Regions from separate parts of the Streptacidiphilus sp. MAP12-20 genome, predicted to be linked through region 3. Evidence: riboswitches for the same ligand, from Rfam matches in the RefSeq annotation. Region 3 holds a riboswitch; each other region holds the start of a gene.
The links. Region 3 has a riboswitch for cyclic di-AMP ahead of ABIA32_RS13140 (NlpC/P60 family protein). Riboswitches for the same ligand answer to the same signal wherever they lie in the genome.
Positions count from the first base shown of each region.

Region 1: linked by a shared signal. The riboswitch ahead of ABIA32_RS25675 (transglycosylase family protein) and the one ahead of ABIA32_RS13140 (NlpC/P60 family protein) in region 3 are both predicted to bind cyclic di-AMP.
Region 2: linked by a shared signal. The riboswitch ahead of ABIA32_RS14830 (family 16 glycosylhydrolase) and the one ahead of ABIA32_RS13140 (NlpC/P60 family protein) in region 3 are both predicted to bind cyclic di-AMP.
Region 4: linked by a shared signal. The riboswitch ahead of ABIA32_RS25155 (transglycosylase family protein) and the one ahead of ABIA32_RS13140 (NlpC/P60 family protein) in region 3 are both predicted to bind cyclic di-AMP.

Region 1 covers NZ_JBGCCK010000021.1:59,329-62,866, forward strand. Annotated here, with positions in the region: gene ABIA32_RS25670 (GNAT family N-acetyltransferase) at 31-345, shown strand; gene ABIA32_RS25675 (transglycosylase family protein) at 411-1,646, opposite strand; cyclic di-AMP (ydaO/yuaA leader) riboswitch at 1,653-1,807, opposite strand; gene ABIA32_RS25680 (D-alanyl-D-alanine carboxypeptidase family protein) at 2,063-3,538, opposite strand, start outside.
Region 2 covers NZ_JBGCCK010000009.1:201,654-205,191, reverse strand. Annotated here, with positions in the region: gene ABIA32_RS14835 (TerC family protein) at 1-491, opposite strand, end outside; gene ABIA32_RS14830 (family 16 glycosylhydrolase) at 682-1,884, opposite strand; cyclic di-AMP (ydaO/yuaA leader) riboswitch at 1,883-2,069, opposite strand; gene ABIA32_RS14825 (TerD family protein) at 2,156-2,737, opposite strand; gene uvrB (excinuclease ABC subunit UvrB) at 2,874-3,538, opposite strand, start outside.
Region 3 covers NZ_JBGCCK010000008.1:152,227-155,764, forward strand. Annotated here, with positions in the region: gene ABIA32_RS13130 (NYN domain-containing protein) at 1-416, shown strand, start outside; gene ABIA32_RS13135 (NlpC/P60 family protein) at 565-1,602, shown strand; cyclic di-AMP (ydaO/yuaA leader) riboswitch at 1,903-2,060, shown strand; gene ABIA32_RS13140 (NlpC/P60 family protein) at 2,071-3,117, shown strand; gene ABIA32_RS13145 (C40 family peptidase) at 3,403-3,538, shown strand, end outside.
Region 4 covers NZ_JBGCCK010000020.1:95,142-98,679, reverse strand. Annotated here, with positions in the region: gene ABIA32_RS25170 (cytochrome P450) at 1-169, shown strand, start outside; gene ABIA32_RS25165 (hypothetical protein) at 178-396, opposite strand; gene ABIA32_RS25160 (winged helix-turn-helix domain-containing protein) at 521-1,423, shown strand; cyclic di-AMP (ydaO/yuaA leader) riboswitch at 1,679-1,834, shown strand; gene ABIA32_RS25155 (transglycosylase family protein) at 1,838-2,524, shown strand; gene eno (phosphopyruvate hydratase) at 2,697-3,538, shown strand, end outside.

The DNA.
Region 1 (3,538 bases), on a different contig from region 3:
CTGCGGACGCCATGCGAGGAGGCGGCGAGGATGAGCACGAGCGAGACCGAGGCCGAGGTCACAGTCGCCGACGTGCCCGAGGCGCAGCGTTTCGAGGCGCGCATCGAGGGCGATCTCGTCGGCTTCGCCTCCTACGTACGCGACGACGAGCGCGTCATCTACCAGCACACCGTCGTCGGCCCCGCCTATGAGGGTCTGGGCATCGGCGGGCTGCTGGCGCGCGCCGCGATCGAGGACGGGATCGGCCGGGGCATCAAGGTCAAGGCGACCTGCCCGTTCATCAAGGCCTGGCTGACACGACACCCGGAGTACCAGGACAAGTTGTCCGGTACCCCGGGTGTGTGAGGGGGAGAGAACCCGTTCGTAAAGCGGTCGATCAGCGGCCGATCAGCGGTCGACCGGGGTGATCATCAGGCGACGCGACCCGCGAAGTCCGGGGTGTAGTTGCTGATGGTCTCCCACTTGACGCCGGAGCTCGGGTTGGCGGCCTCGACGAACTTGCCCGCGCCGACGTAGATCGCGACGTGGTAAGTGCCGGCGGCGGTGCCGTCGTTGGACCAGAACAGCAGGTCGCCCGGCTGCAGCTGGTCGAGCGAGACGCGGGTGGTGGCCGCGGCCTGCTCCTCGCTGGTGCGCGGGAGCGAGACGCCGGCCTGCTGGTAGGCGGCCTGGACCAGACCGGAGCAGTCCCACGTGTTCGGGCCGGTACCGCCGTAGACGTAGGAGTCGCCGACGTGCGACTCCGCGAAGGAGATCGCGGCGCCGATGCCGGAGCTGCTGGCGCTGGACGTCGTCGACGAGGCGTTGGTCGCCGTGGTGGCGGTGCTCGACGAGCCGTTGGACGCCGAGCTGTCGGACGACGAGGACTGGGTCGCCGTGTCCGAGGAGCTGGAGGAGGTGGACGCCGAGGAGGCGCTGCCGCCGAGGACCAGGTGCTGGCCCGGGTAGATCCAGTCGGGACCCGAGGTCAGGGTCGACTTGTTCAGCTGGTACAGACGCTGCCAGCCACCGGAGACCTTCTCCTTCTGCGCGATGGTGGACAGCCAGTCGCCGGCCTGCACGGTGTAGCTGCCGGAGGTGGCGGCCGGGGTGCTGGTGGTCGGCGTGCTGGTGCTCGCGGCCGAGGAGCTGCCGGAGTCCGAGCTCTCGCTGTCGCTGCTGGAGGAGCCGCTCGTCGAGGAAGACGCGCTCGAGGAAGACGCGCTGCTCGAAGAGCTGCTGGACGAGCCGGAGGTGTTCAGCTGCGGCGAGCCGCCGCCCTGGCTCAGACCGGCCTGCGGGCCGCAGACGGGCCAGGCGCTCGGGCCCTGGCTGGCCAGGACCTTCTCGGCGGTGGCGATCTGCTGGTCCTTGGTGGCCAGGTCGGCGCGGGAGGCGTACTGCTGGCCGCCGTAGGCGTCCCAGGTGGACTGGTCGAACTGGAGGCCGCCGTAGTAGCCGTTGCCGGTGTTGATCGACCAGTTGCCGGTGCTCTCGCACTGGGCGACGGCGTCCCAGGTGGAGACGGTGGCGGCGTGTGCGCCGGTCGCGGTGACCAGCGGGAGGGCCATGCCGGCGCCGGTCAGACCGACGGTGGCGAGCAGGCGCTTCGAGGTGCGGCGGGCGATTTTGGGCGCGCGGTGGCGACCAGTGCCGTTGGACAGCATGAAGTGGGGTCCTCTCCCACGCCTGCGAGGTGAGCTGTCGGGTTCGGGCTGGAGTTGCCCGGCCGTGCTGTGTCACGGCTTCACCCCAAGCCGCGAGCGCTGAGCTCGCGGCGACTTACCTGGGTCCCCCGCTCCTGCCGTGAATGCGTCGGGTGACGTCTGACATGACCGGCGGCAGGACTCGGCGTTCCGGAGATGTCAGTTCCGCTTAAGTGCGGATGACGGCGACCGTAGGCAGGTCCGGCCTGAAACCTCAAGCCGCCAAGACGCCGATGAGACGTCTGTCACGTAGTCACTTCATGATTCACAGCTAGGCGGAGGCGAAATGCCCGAATTAGCACCCTGCTTTGAAGGCATTCAGTTGATATGTCCGTTTGACTACGCTTCGGCCACCGTCATCATGCTCACACTCGCACTCACCCCAGCCGGGTGAGCTTCTCGCCGAACCCGGGCGCGTTCAGGTTCGACTGCAGCGCCACCGGAATCGTCTGCGCGCTCGCTCCGCTGCCGACGACGAGGTCGGCGACGATCGTCCCGGCCGCCGCGCTGTGCGGGAGGCTCGCGCCCGCCTGCGGCTTCAGCGAGACGTCGACCGAGAGCCCGCTCCAGCCGGCGACGGAGACGTCCTGGGTCGCCACGACGGGCGTCCTGCCGCCGAGCCCGTCGTCCACGTAACCGACGACGTCGCCCTTCTTGGCGAGCACGTGCGACTGCAGCGCACCCTCGGCGCTGACGATCAACTTCTTGCTCTTCTCCAGCACCTGCGGCAGCCAGCCGCCGCCGTTCCCACCGACGGCAGGCTGGCTCAGCACGACGCCGTAGAGGGTCTCGGTGGTGTCGCCGACCTTCTGCTGCGCCGCCCACATCAGGTTGCCGAGCGCGGCACTGCTGGTGCCGGTCTTGACGCCGATGACGCCGTTCTTCAGCAGAAGAGCGTTGTTGTTCTGGGTCAGGCCGTTCTCCGGCGGCGTGAAGGACGCGGTGCCGACGATCTCCCGGAAGACCGGGTCGGCCATGGCCGCCTTGGCCAGCCTGAGCTGGTCGTTGGCAGTGCTCTTGGTGGTGCCGTTCAGACCGCTGGGGTCCGTGTACGTGGTCTTGCTCATGCCGAGCTCGGCGGCCGTGGCCTGCATCTTCTGAACGAAGGCGTCCTGGCTGCCCGCGTCCCAGCGGCCCAGCAGACGAGCAATGTTGTTGGCCGAGGGGATCAGCAGCATCTGCAGCGCCTGATACTCGGTCAGCTTCTCGCCCGCCGAGACCTTCATCACCGACTCGCCGCCGGCGGTGCCGGTGGTGTAGTCGTTCACCGCCTGCTGGTCGACGGTCAGGGTCGGGCCCTGCTCGCCCTTCTTGAGCGGCTTGTCGCGGAGTACGAGATAGGCCGTCATGACCTTGGTGACACTCGCGAGCGGCACCGGGTTGTCGCTGCCGCTGTGGCCCATCACCCCGAGTCCGGGAACCTCGACGGCGGCCTGGCCCTTGACCGGCCAGTCGAGCCCCGGCGCCCCGCCGTCGAAGGCGAAGCTCGACGCGGCGGTCATCGTGAGCTTGGGCGCCGGCAGCGGGCGCAGCAGCTGCACCGCGCCGAGGACCACCACGAGCACGAGCAGCAGCGTGCCCCAGAGGCGGACGCGGCGCAGCGCGATCCGGGCCGGGGTCATCGGCCGGGAGCTGAGACCGGCCAGGATGTCCATGGCCTCGACGGTCGTCTCCGGCGAGTCCGCGACGGCCGTCGCCCCGGCGGGCACGCCGCCCTGCGGCTGCGCCTGCGCCGCGCCGGACTGCTGCGCGGACGACTGCTGCGCGGCCAATGAGGAGGACGGCGAGGATCCGGCGGGCGATCCGGGCGCCGGCGATCCCGCAGGCCCGCGCGGCGCCGGTCGCGCCGGCGG
Region 2 (3,538 bases), on a different contig from region 3:
TCGAACTCCTCGGCGGCGTCGTCGGCGTGATCGGCCCGCGCCTCCTTGATCAGCTTCCAGGCGGTCCAGATCAGGAAAGCGCCGAAGAGGAAGAAGATCCAGGAGAAGCTCGCGATGACGGCCGCACCCGCCGCGATGAAGATCGCCCGCAACACCAGGGCGATCAGCACGCCCACCGTGAGCACCCGCTGCTGATACGCGGGCGGGACGGCGAACTTCCCCATGATCAGCACGAAGACGAAGAGGTTGTCGACGCTGAGCGACTTCTCGGTGATGTACCCGGCGAAGAACTCCGCCGCCGGGCCGCCGCCCGAGTGCCACCAGAGGAAGCCGCCGAAGAGCAGCGCCAGCACGACCCAGACCACGGTCCAGAGACCGGCCTCGCGCAGCGAGACCTCATGGGGTTTGCGGCCGCCGATGAAGAAATCGGCGGCGATGAGTACGGCGAGTACGGCGATGGTGGTGGCCCACATGGCCACGGACGCGTCCATGAACGGCTGCTCCTCCGGCAGGCACAACTGTCTGCCGGAGGTCTCCTCCGCCCTGCCTGGCAGGGCCGACGCCACCGGGCGGTGCTGGGCACCGCCGTGTTGACGAGGACGTCGTTCTAGGGAGTACTCCCCTCCGCTTGCCTTGCCAGGCTAACAAGACAGCAAAGGGGAGGCAAAGGCCGAGAGATGCTCAGTGGTAGACGCGAATGTAGTCGGCCGAGAAGGTGATCGGCGTGCTGCCGCTGGGGGCCGCGTGGTACTGGCCGGCCGAGAGCGACAGGTTGAGGATCAGGTAGGCAGACCAGTTCGCGCCCACGCCGTTGCCGTCCGAGTAGACCTTGACTCCGTTGACGTACCAGTCGACCGAGTTGGCGCCGTACTTGGTGCCGATGGTGACCCACTGGCCCGGCTTCACCGCGTTCGCGTCGGTGAAGTAGTTCGAGCCGGAGGTGACGTGGTTGGTGAGCTCCAGCAGGTTCGGGTTGTCCGGGTGGTACTCGAAGGAGTCGATCTCACCGTTGCCGTTCTTCCACGTCCACAGGGCCGGCCAGGCGCCCACACCGGTGGGGAGCTTCATCCGGGCCTCGACGTAGTCGCCGGTCTTGACCTGGAAGCCCTCCTTGGAGCCCTCGGTCGTCAGCATGCCGGTCGTCCACGCCTGCTTGCCGTTCTCCAGCGTGTGCGAGCTGGGCTGGGCCGTGAAGGTGGCCACGCCGTTCGCGACGGTGACGTCGTTGGTGTCCAGCCAGTCGAGCTTGTTGTCGTTGGGGTTGTGGTTGCCGTACTGGTAGGAGGAGGAGCTGTCGCCGACCCAGCGCTGGCCCCAGTTGATCGGACCGTTGAACTCGTCGGACCAGATCGGGGTGGTGGAGGAGGCGACGCCGGCCGGGATCGCGCTGCCACCGCTCGGGGCGGGCACCGGAGTCGGCGTGGGCTTCGGCGTCGGCGTGGGGGTCGGCGTGGGCTTCGGGGCCGGGGTCGGGGTCGAGCTGGAGCCGATGGTCAGCGTCTTCGCGGTCAGGTTGTGCCAGCCGCTGGCGTCGAGGTAGGCGCCCATCATCGTGTAGTGGCCGGGGGCGAAGGTCCGCGTGCCCGCGTGGAAGGTCAGGCCGGAGGGGCAGATCCGCGCGTTGCTGCGCCACTGCGGGAAGTCCAGGTTGTTGCCGGCCGCGTCGCGGACGGCCACACCGAGGCTGCGCACGGTCACGCAGGAGGTCGCGCTGACCTTGACGGTCGCGGTGGCGGTCTTGCCGCTGACAGTGGCGGACAGGCCGGTCTCGCTGACGCGCGGGGTGCTCGCCTGGGCCTGCGGCACGAAAGCCGCGCCGAGAAGCAGGGCCGGCACGGCGCCGAACGTGAGTATGCGGGCAGGGGTCGACAGGGTGGGATGCATGGCGCCTCTCCGACGCCTGCGAGGTGAGCTGTCGGATTCGGGCCGTGAGAGTAGCCCGGCCGCGCGGACGCGGCTTCACCCCAAGCCTCGCGACATGGCGAGGCAGCGTGCACCTGGTTCCCCCGCTCCGGCCCGTGGTGTTCGTAGACCCGGCGGCGAGGGGCAGGATTCGGCGTCCCGACGCTGGGGTCCGTCGATGGGAGCGGACCTGCGCAGGTTAGGCAGATTGAATGACCGCAACCAAACATTCTCCCTACGATTGAGGGCTATCTCACAGGCTCTGCTCGATCACCGGAAGCATGTCCTGGAAGGTCCTCCCCTGCGCCGGCACGCCGATCGCGGCCATCTGCCAACCATCGTTCGCGTCCCGGTAGACCTTGGCCATGACCTGGCCGGTGTGGGCGCCGCCGCCGTCGAGCGTGTAGCGGGCCAGCTCCTGGCCCTTGATCTCGTCGACCAGGCGGCAGTGGGCCCGCTGGACCTCCTGGAAGCTCTGGCCGTTGTACGAGTTCACGGTGAAGACGATCTGGGTGATCTTCTTCGGAACCCGGTGCAGATCCACCATGATCGACTCGTCGTCCTCGCCGCCGCTGCCGCCGACCAGGTTGTCGCCGGTGTGGCGGACCGAGCCGTCGTTGCTGACCAGGTGCTGGAAGAAGACGACATCCGCCAGCGAGCCGCCCGCGTAGAGGACGGCCGAGGCGTCCAGATCGATCTCGCGGCGGCGCATCCCGAAGAGCCCGCGGCGGGGCGCGGCCTGCCACCCGAGGCCCATCCGGACCACCGTCAGCGAGCCGCCGCCCGCCGCCTTATCCAGGCTGACACTCTGCCCCTTGCTCAAGCTCACCGACATGGCTCGGCCCTCCCCGAATCGATCCGCGGCGTCGGCCGCCGCGGCCTCTCATCCCTAGGCTTGAACCTTACGACCTGGGGGTCGCGTGGGAACGGATCAGCACGGACCCGCCGGGGCCGATCAGCGGGCCATCCGGTCAGGCGATGCCCGCTTCGCGCATCTGGCGCAACTCCTTCTTGAGCTCGTTGACCTCGTCGCGCAGCCGGGCCGCGACTTCGAACTGCAGCTCAGCCGCAGCGGCGTGCATTCGGTCCGTCAGTTCGCCGATGAGATCGGCCAGCTCGGCCGCAGGCAGGCTCTTGGCACCCTTCTTGCCGGCCGCTGCCGCTGCCTTCGCGCCGAGGGCCGGGACCGGTGCCTTCTGGCCCTTGCCGCCGCCCGTGCCGGACTGGCGGTAGCCCGTGCTGAGCAGCTCGGCGGTGTCCATGTCCTCGCGGGCGAGGGAGTCGAGGATGTCGCCGATCTTCTTGCGCAGCGGCTGCGGGTCGATCCCGTGCTCGGCGTTGTAGGCCTGCTGGATCTCACGGCGGCGGTTGGTCTCGGAGATGGCGCGGTCCATCGCCGGGGTGATCCGGTCGGCGTACATGTGGACCTGGCCGGAGACGTTACGGGCGGCGCGGCCGATCGTCTGGATCAGCGAGGTGGGCGACCGGAGGAAGCCCTCCTTGTCGGCGTCGAGGATCGCGACGAGGGAGACCTCGGGCAGGTCGAGGCCCTCGCGCAGCAGGTTGATGCCGATCAGCACGTCGTAGTCGCCGGCGCGCAGCTGGCGCAGCAGTTCGATCCGGCGCAGCGTGTCGA
Region 3 (3,538 bases):
ACCCGGCGCTGCTGGAGCAGTTGCTGCAGCTGCCGCAGGTGCACCTGGTGGTCGACGGCTACAACGTGACCAAGACCGGCTGGCCGGACATGCCGCTGGACCGGCAGCGGCAGCAACTCCTGCGTGGTCTGGGTCTGCTGGCGGTGCAGACCGGCGCCGAGGTGACCTGTGTGTTCGACGGGCAGGATCTGGACGGGCCGATCCCGATGGCGCCGCCGCCGCGCGGGGTCCGGGTGCTGTTCAGCCGGACCGGCGAGACGGCCGACGAGCTGATCCGCCGACTCGTGCGCGCCGAGCCGGAGGGCCGGCCGGTCGTGGTGGTCTCCACGGACCGCGAAGTCGCCGATGGAGTACGCAAATCGGGCGCAAGGCCCGTTCCGTCCACGATGCTTCTGCGGCGCCTGATCCGATCCTGAGCTGCGATCTTGAGGCTTTGTTAAGAGAGAGGGCTGCCGGGGGAGACAACAGGCCCCGTGGCTCACTATCCTCAGCTCTCAACGTCCGTACTCGTGTTCTCTCTTCGTGCATGCGGGCGTTTCCGCGTGTGAAGGGATTGCATTCGTCGTGGCTTCTCACCGCCGTCTTCGCCAGGCCAGCCGTGCCCGCGTCTCCGTGCTGACCGCAGCTGCGGCGACCGTCGTGGCCCTCTCGGCCCAGACCGCCGCCCAGGCGGCCCCGGCGATCTCGACAAAGGACGCGCAGGCGCAGGTCGACGCGGACCAGAAGGCCGCCTCCGGCATCACCGAGAAGTACAACAACGCGCACACCCAGCAGCAGGCGCTGCAGGCGCGGGTGGCGATCCTTCAGGACGAGATCGCCCGGCAGCAGGCGCAGGTCAACAACGAGCTGGCCAACCTCGGCCAGATCGCCAACGCCCAGTACGCCACGGGCGCGGTCGACCCGACGGTGCAGCTGATGCTCTCCAGCGACCCGAGCACCTTCCTGCAGAAGGCCGGGGCCGAGAGCGAGCTCACCGCCAGCCAGACCGGTTCGCTGGAGCAGCTGGTCGCCCAGCAGGCCACGCTCAACCGGGAGAAGGCCCAGGCCGCCGCCGAGCTCGCGCAGGAGCAGACGCTGCTTCAGCAGATGAGCACGCAGAAGACGCAGGCGCTGGCCAAGCTCAAGCACGCGCAGTCGGTCCTCGACGCGCTCACCCCGACCCAGCGCGCGGCCGTCACCGGTGGTGGCGGCTACGGCTCGACCCCCTCCGGCGGCAGCTACAGCGGACACATCGACCTCAGTGGCATATCCGCGGCCGCGCGTACGGCGATGGAGGCGGCGATGAGCCGCATAGGCAGGACGCCCTACCTGTGGGGCGGCTCCACCCCGGCAGGCATGGACTGCTCGGGCATGGTGATGTGGGCCTACGCCCAGGCGGGCGTCTCGCTGCCGCACTCCTCCTACGCGGATGAGTCGGTGGGCAGTTACGTGCCGAGCCTGGCGGACGCGAAGCCCGGTGACATCATCGTGATGGAGAGCGGCGCGCACGTCGGCCTCTACGCCGGCAACGGGATGCTGCTCAACGCCCCGCAGTACGGCTACGACGTCACGGTGCAGCCGATGTCCTACTTCGGCGGCATTGTGGCGATCCGTCGGATCTGACACGCCGACGGCTCTGTGAGTCAGCTCACACGCAAGTGACTCCTGGTGCGCGAATGACCGATTTGACCACCATGTCGTCGGCGTCCGGTCATGTTGTGACTACAGAGCGTCCATGAGCTGACGAGTCGTCGAAAGTGATGAGAGTTTTTACTGACAAGGATTTGAACCGATCACGGTTGGGTTACTAGGGTCATGGCCTGAACCACCGTGCGGTCGTTCGCCCAACCCGGGCGGCAGCGGAGGTTACCGTCGAGTTCGACGAAGCGGCAGGGCCGACCACGGAGACGTGCGGAGCCCGTACTGGGGAAGCCGTCGAGTCGGAGCCGGGGAACCAATTCCCCCGGGGTGAATCGACGCCAGGACGGCCCGGTGCGATCCCGGGTCCGTGAGGCGTCGTAGGGCCGACTTCCTGGCCCGAACCCGTCAGCTCACCCGGTAGGCGGACGTAGGAAGAAGGAGCTCGCCTTCGTGGCGTCCCATCGTCGTCCCAAGTCCCCCAGTCGTGCGCGCATATCCGTGCTGACGGCCGCCGCCGCCACCGCTGTCGCGGTGTCCGCGCAGAGCGCGCAGGCCGCGCCGAAGCCGACCACGGACCAGCTCAGGGCTCAGCTCCAGCAGCTGAACACCGAGTCCGACCAGGCGATCCAGAAGTACGACGCGGCCCAGGCCCAGCTGAAGACCCAGCAGGCCGCGGTCAACACGCTGCAGGACCAGATCGCGCGCTCCCAGGCGGCCGTGAACACCAAGATGGACGCCCTGGGCCAGGTCGCGAACGCCCAGTACGCCAACGGCTCCGTCGACCCGACCGTGCAGTTGCTTCTCTCGTCGACGCCGGACCAGTACCTGAACCAGGCGTCCTCGCTCGGTCAGATCACGGACAACCAGGCGACCGAGATCAAGGCGCTCCAGAGCGAGCAGCACACGCTCGACTCGGAGAAGGCCACGGCGGAGCAGACGCTCCAGCAGATCGAGGCCACCAACAAGCAGCTGGCCGCCAACAAGGCCGAGGTCCAGAAGAAGATCGCTGCGGCGCAGTCGCTGCTCGACTCGATGACCGCCGCCCAGAAGGCCGCTCTCGCCGCCGCCGGCAACCAGGGCAGCACCGCCGCCAGCCGCGGCACGGGCTCGACCGGTCGGCCCAACCTCGGCAGCGCCAAGGCGGGCAACAGCGTCGAGGCCGCCGCCTTCGCCGCCGCGCAGACGCGTCTCGGCGACAACTACGTCTGGGGCGCCACCGGCCCGAACGAGTTCGACTGTTCCGGTCTCATGGAGTGGGCCTACGCCCAGGCCGGCGTCTCCATCGGCCGCAGCACCTACGACCAGATCAACTCCGGCACCCCGGTGGCCTCCGAGGCCGACCTGCAGGTGGGCGACCTGGTCTTCTTCAACGGCAACTCGCACGTCGGCATGTACGCCGGCAACGGCATGGTGCTGCACGCACCGCACACCGGAACCGTCGTCAAGTTCGAGCAGATGAGCTGGATCGGCTCCGTCTACGCGATGCGCCACATCTGAGCACGCGCTCTTCCGCGAGAGCCCGCCGTCGACCTGTCGACGGCGGGCTCTCGTGTTGCTGCTCCGTTCCTGGTCCAGCCGTTCACTCGGACGGGCGTGCGGCGGTGAGTCCCTTCGAGGCGTGTCGGCCCCGGTTCGGGCCCCCCGCTCCGCTGCGACCTGCTGATTCGTTCGTTTGGGCGGGATTCGCTGCCATTTTTCAGGCTCTGGGAGCTTGGACTGCTTCTGTCCCACTCGCTAGCGTCTGCGGTCGGTCGTCGTCCCCGAGGAGCGGAGAGCGAGCAGGTGGCGTCCCATCGACGAGGAAAACCGGTCGGCCCGTCCGTGCTGTCCCGAGCGGCGATCACGGTCGCAGCGGCGACGGCCGCGATGCTGTCGGCTCCCGGCGGGGCCGACGCGCTGCCGGGGCCGTCCGGCGGCA
Region 4 (3,538 bases), on a different contig from region 3:
CATCCACTACTGCATCGGCGCGCCGCTGGCCCGGATGGAGGCCCAGTACGCCATCGGCGCCCTGCTGCGCAGGCTCCCGGAGATCACGTTGGCCGCCGACCCAGCGGACTTGCGCTGGCGCGGCGGCCTCATCATGCGGGGGTTGCGGCAGTTGCCGGTCGAGTTCTGAGACAGGCCCTATGCCTGCCGGCCGGGGATCGTGATGCGGAGCACCAGGTGCCCGCCGAAGACCATCACCATGCCGATCGCCAGGATCACGCCGACCGGAGAGCGTCGCTCGCGCTCGCGCGGAGCGAGGAGCAGGACCAGCCCGACGAGGATCAGCGACGTCTCGACGCCGGTGTTCTGGAAGAGCAGACTTAACAGCCAGTCGAACAGCTTCTCCCTGAGGTCCAACTGTCCACCTCCTTATGTTGTCAGGATGATTTCCAGGACAGCGGGATGGGTAACCTGTAAATCTGACGACTAGACAGGTTCCGGTTCCCGCAAGGGGCGTAGGCTGCAGACGAGGGGGTTTGCGATGGCCTCGAAAGGTGTACGGGAGCGACTCGCGCAGCGGATCGCCGCAGGCGAGTGGCAGCCGGGCGAGTCGCTCCCCTCAGCGGAGGCGCTGGCCGTCCAGTTGGACGTCTCCCGGGTCACGGTGCACAAGGCGCTCACCGCGCTGGCACGGGACGGCCTTCTCCTGACCCGCCCGGGCAAGCGCGCCGTGCTGACCGGCGTCCGCTCCCGGCCGGCAGACTTCGGCCCGGACGGGGGTGCGGCAGCCGAGCCATGGGCGGAGGGCGCGGTGGACATACTCGACCGCCACCTCGGCGGGGCGCTGCGCACCGGCCGGCTCCACGTCGACGTGCTCTGCGTGACCGCCGAGTCCTTCGTGACGGCGCTCCAGCGTCAGTTGATCGGCCTGCGGGCGCGTCGCGAGCCGGTGTTGACCGAGTTCCGGATCCGTTTGCTCTTTTGCGACTTCACAGCACTGCCGACCTTCCCACGGGTACTCGGCGACCCGGACGACCTGCGTCCGCTCGAACGGCTCCGCCGTGTCGCGCATGACCAGGTGACCTCGCTCCGCACGGCGGCCTACTCGCTGCAGACCTACCAACTGGTCACCGCCGAGCCCGGGATCGAAGTGAGGACCATCCCCTTCCCCCCGATGTCCAAGCTCTACGTGCTCAACGAGGACGAGGTGCTGGAGGGCCGGTACCAGCTGATCGAGAGGTCGGTCGACGTCGGCGGCCACCGGGAGATCCTGGACGACCTGGCCGGACTGAGCAGCCGTCTGTTCGTCCGCCGCCGCCACGCCCTGGCGAACCACGTGGACTCGGCCTACGTCGACGCGGCCGGCGAATTCTTCGAATCCTGGTGGACCAAAGCGAGCCCTTACGCCGTCGGCGTCACTCTGGATCGGGCCCAGGGCGTTTGACGGTCGGTCAGTGTCGCACGGGTCGGGGCGCGGCCGTCGGATAACGCGCAGGTAACGGACGTCACATCAGTAGCTGGACGGTGTCTGCCGCCCTCGAAGAAGGCCAGGTCAGGCCCGATGCAGACGCGCCTCGGGCGGGTGTCGTGCCGCGTGTCGGGGTTTGTGAATCATCTGACGATCTGCCTAGCCTCCAGGCAGTTCGCGTAAGCGGACACCGCCTCGCGGGACGCCGAGTCCTGTCCACCGCGAGGCGGCGACGACGAGTTGACGAACGGACAGGAGCGGGGGACCCAGGAAGTCGCCGTTCACGCGGATGCGCGGACGGCTTGGGGTGAAGACGCGTGAGCGTCCGGGCCAGCCTCTACGGCCCGAACCCGACAGCTCACCTCGCAGGCGTCGCAGAGGGAATCCTTCATGCTCCTTTCCGGTACCGGTCGTCATCGTCGTATCCGTGTCAACAAGGCCAAGGCGCTCGTCGCCACCACCGGCGTCGCCGGCGCGGCCGTCGCCCTGCCGTTCGTCGGAGCGAGCAGCGCGAGCGCCGCGTCCGTCTCCACCTGGGACAAGGTCGCCCAGTGCGAGAGTGGCGGGGACTGGTCGATCAACACCGGCAACGGCTATTACGGCGGGCTGCAGTTCTCCGCCGGCACCTGGCGTGCCTACGGCGGCGGCGCGTACGCCTCGACCGCCGACCAGGCGAGCAAGGGTCAGCAGATCTCGATCGCCGAGAAGGTGCTGGCCGGTCAAGGCCCCGGCGCGTGGCCGGTCTGCGGGGCGCAAGCCGGTCTGAGCGCCGGCGGTGCGCCCGCCTCCGTGGACACTTCCACCAAGTCCGGCTCCTCCGGCACGTCGCACACCCGGCAGGCCGCGCCGAAGCAGAAGGCGCCCAAGCACGCCGCGCCGCAGCACCAGAGCGCTCCGGCGCAGCGCGGTCCGTCCACGACCGGCAACTACACCGTCAAGGCGGGCGACACCCTCTCCGGCATCGCCGCGAGCCACGACGTGGCGGGCGGCTGGCACAAGCTGTACGCGGAGAACCGCTCCACCATTGGGGGTAACCCGAATCTGATCTACGTCGGTGAGAAGCTCGTCGTGAAGTAGTCGCGAAGTTCGAACGGCCATGAGCGAGAAGCCCCTACCCGTCGGTAGGGGCTTCCTGCCGTTTTCGCCAGAAGTCCGTCAGTCAAGACAGGGCAAAGGTCCTGAGTGGTCCGGGCCCCGACACGGGCTACGCTCTGTGCGTAACAACCCGCATCCCCCTGAGGAGACAGTTGTGCCGTCGATCGACGTCGTCGTAGCCCGGGAGATCCTCGACTCACGAGGCAACCCCACCGTCGAGGTCGAGGTCGGCCTTGACGACGGCAGCACCGGCCGCGCTGCCGTGCCGTCCGGCGCCTCCACCGGCGCCTTCGAGGCCCTGGAGCTGCGTGACGGTGACAAGTCCCGTTACGGCGGCAAGGGCGTGGAGAAGGCCGTTCTCGCCGTCATCGAGCAGATCGGCCCGGAGCTCGTCGGCTACGACGCCACCGAGCAGCGGCTGATCGACCAGGCGATGCTCGACCTGGACGCCACCGCCGACAAGTCCTCGCTGGGCGCCAACGCGATCCTCGGCGTCTCGCTCGCTGTCGCGCACGCCGCGTCCGAGGCCAGCGACCTCCCGCTCTTCCGTTACCTGGGCGGCCCCAACGCCCACGTGCTGCCGGTCCCGATGATGAACATCCTCAACGGCGGTTCGCACGCGGACTCCAACGTGGACATCCAGGAGTTCATGATCGCGCCGATCGGCGCGGAGTCCTTCTCCGAGGCGCTGCGCTGGGGCGTCGAGGTCTACCACCAGCTCAAGGGCGTGCTGAAGGCCCGCGGCCTCTCCACCGGTCTGGGCGACGAGGGCGGCTTCGCGCCGAACCTCGACTCCAACCGCGAGGCGCTGGACCTGATCGTCGAGGCGATCAAGGGCGCCGGCTACACCCCCGGCCGCGACATCGCGCTCGCCCTGGACGTCGCCGCCTCCGAGTTCTTCAAGGACGGCGCCTACCAGTTCGAGGGCAAGTCCCGCACCGCCGCCGAGATGAGCGCCTACTACGGCGAGCTCGTCGCCGCGTACCCGCTGGTCTC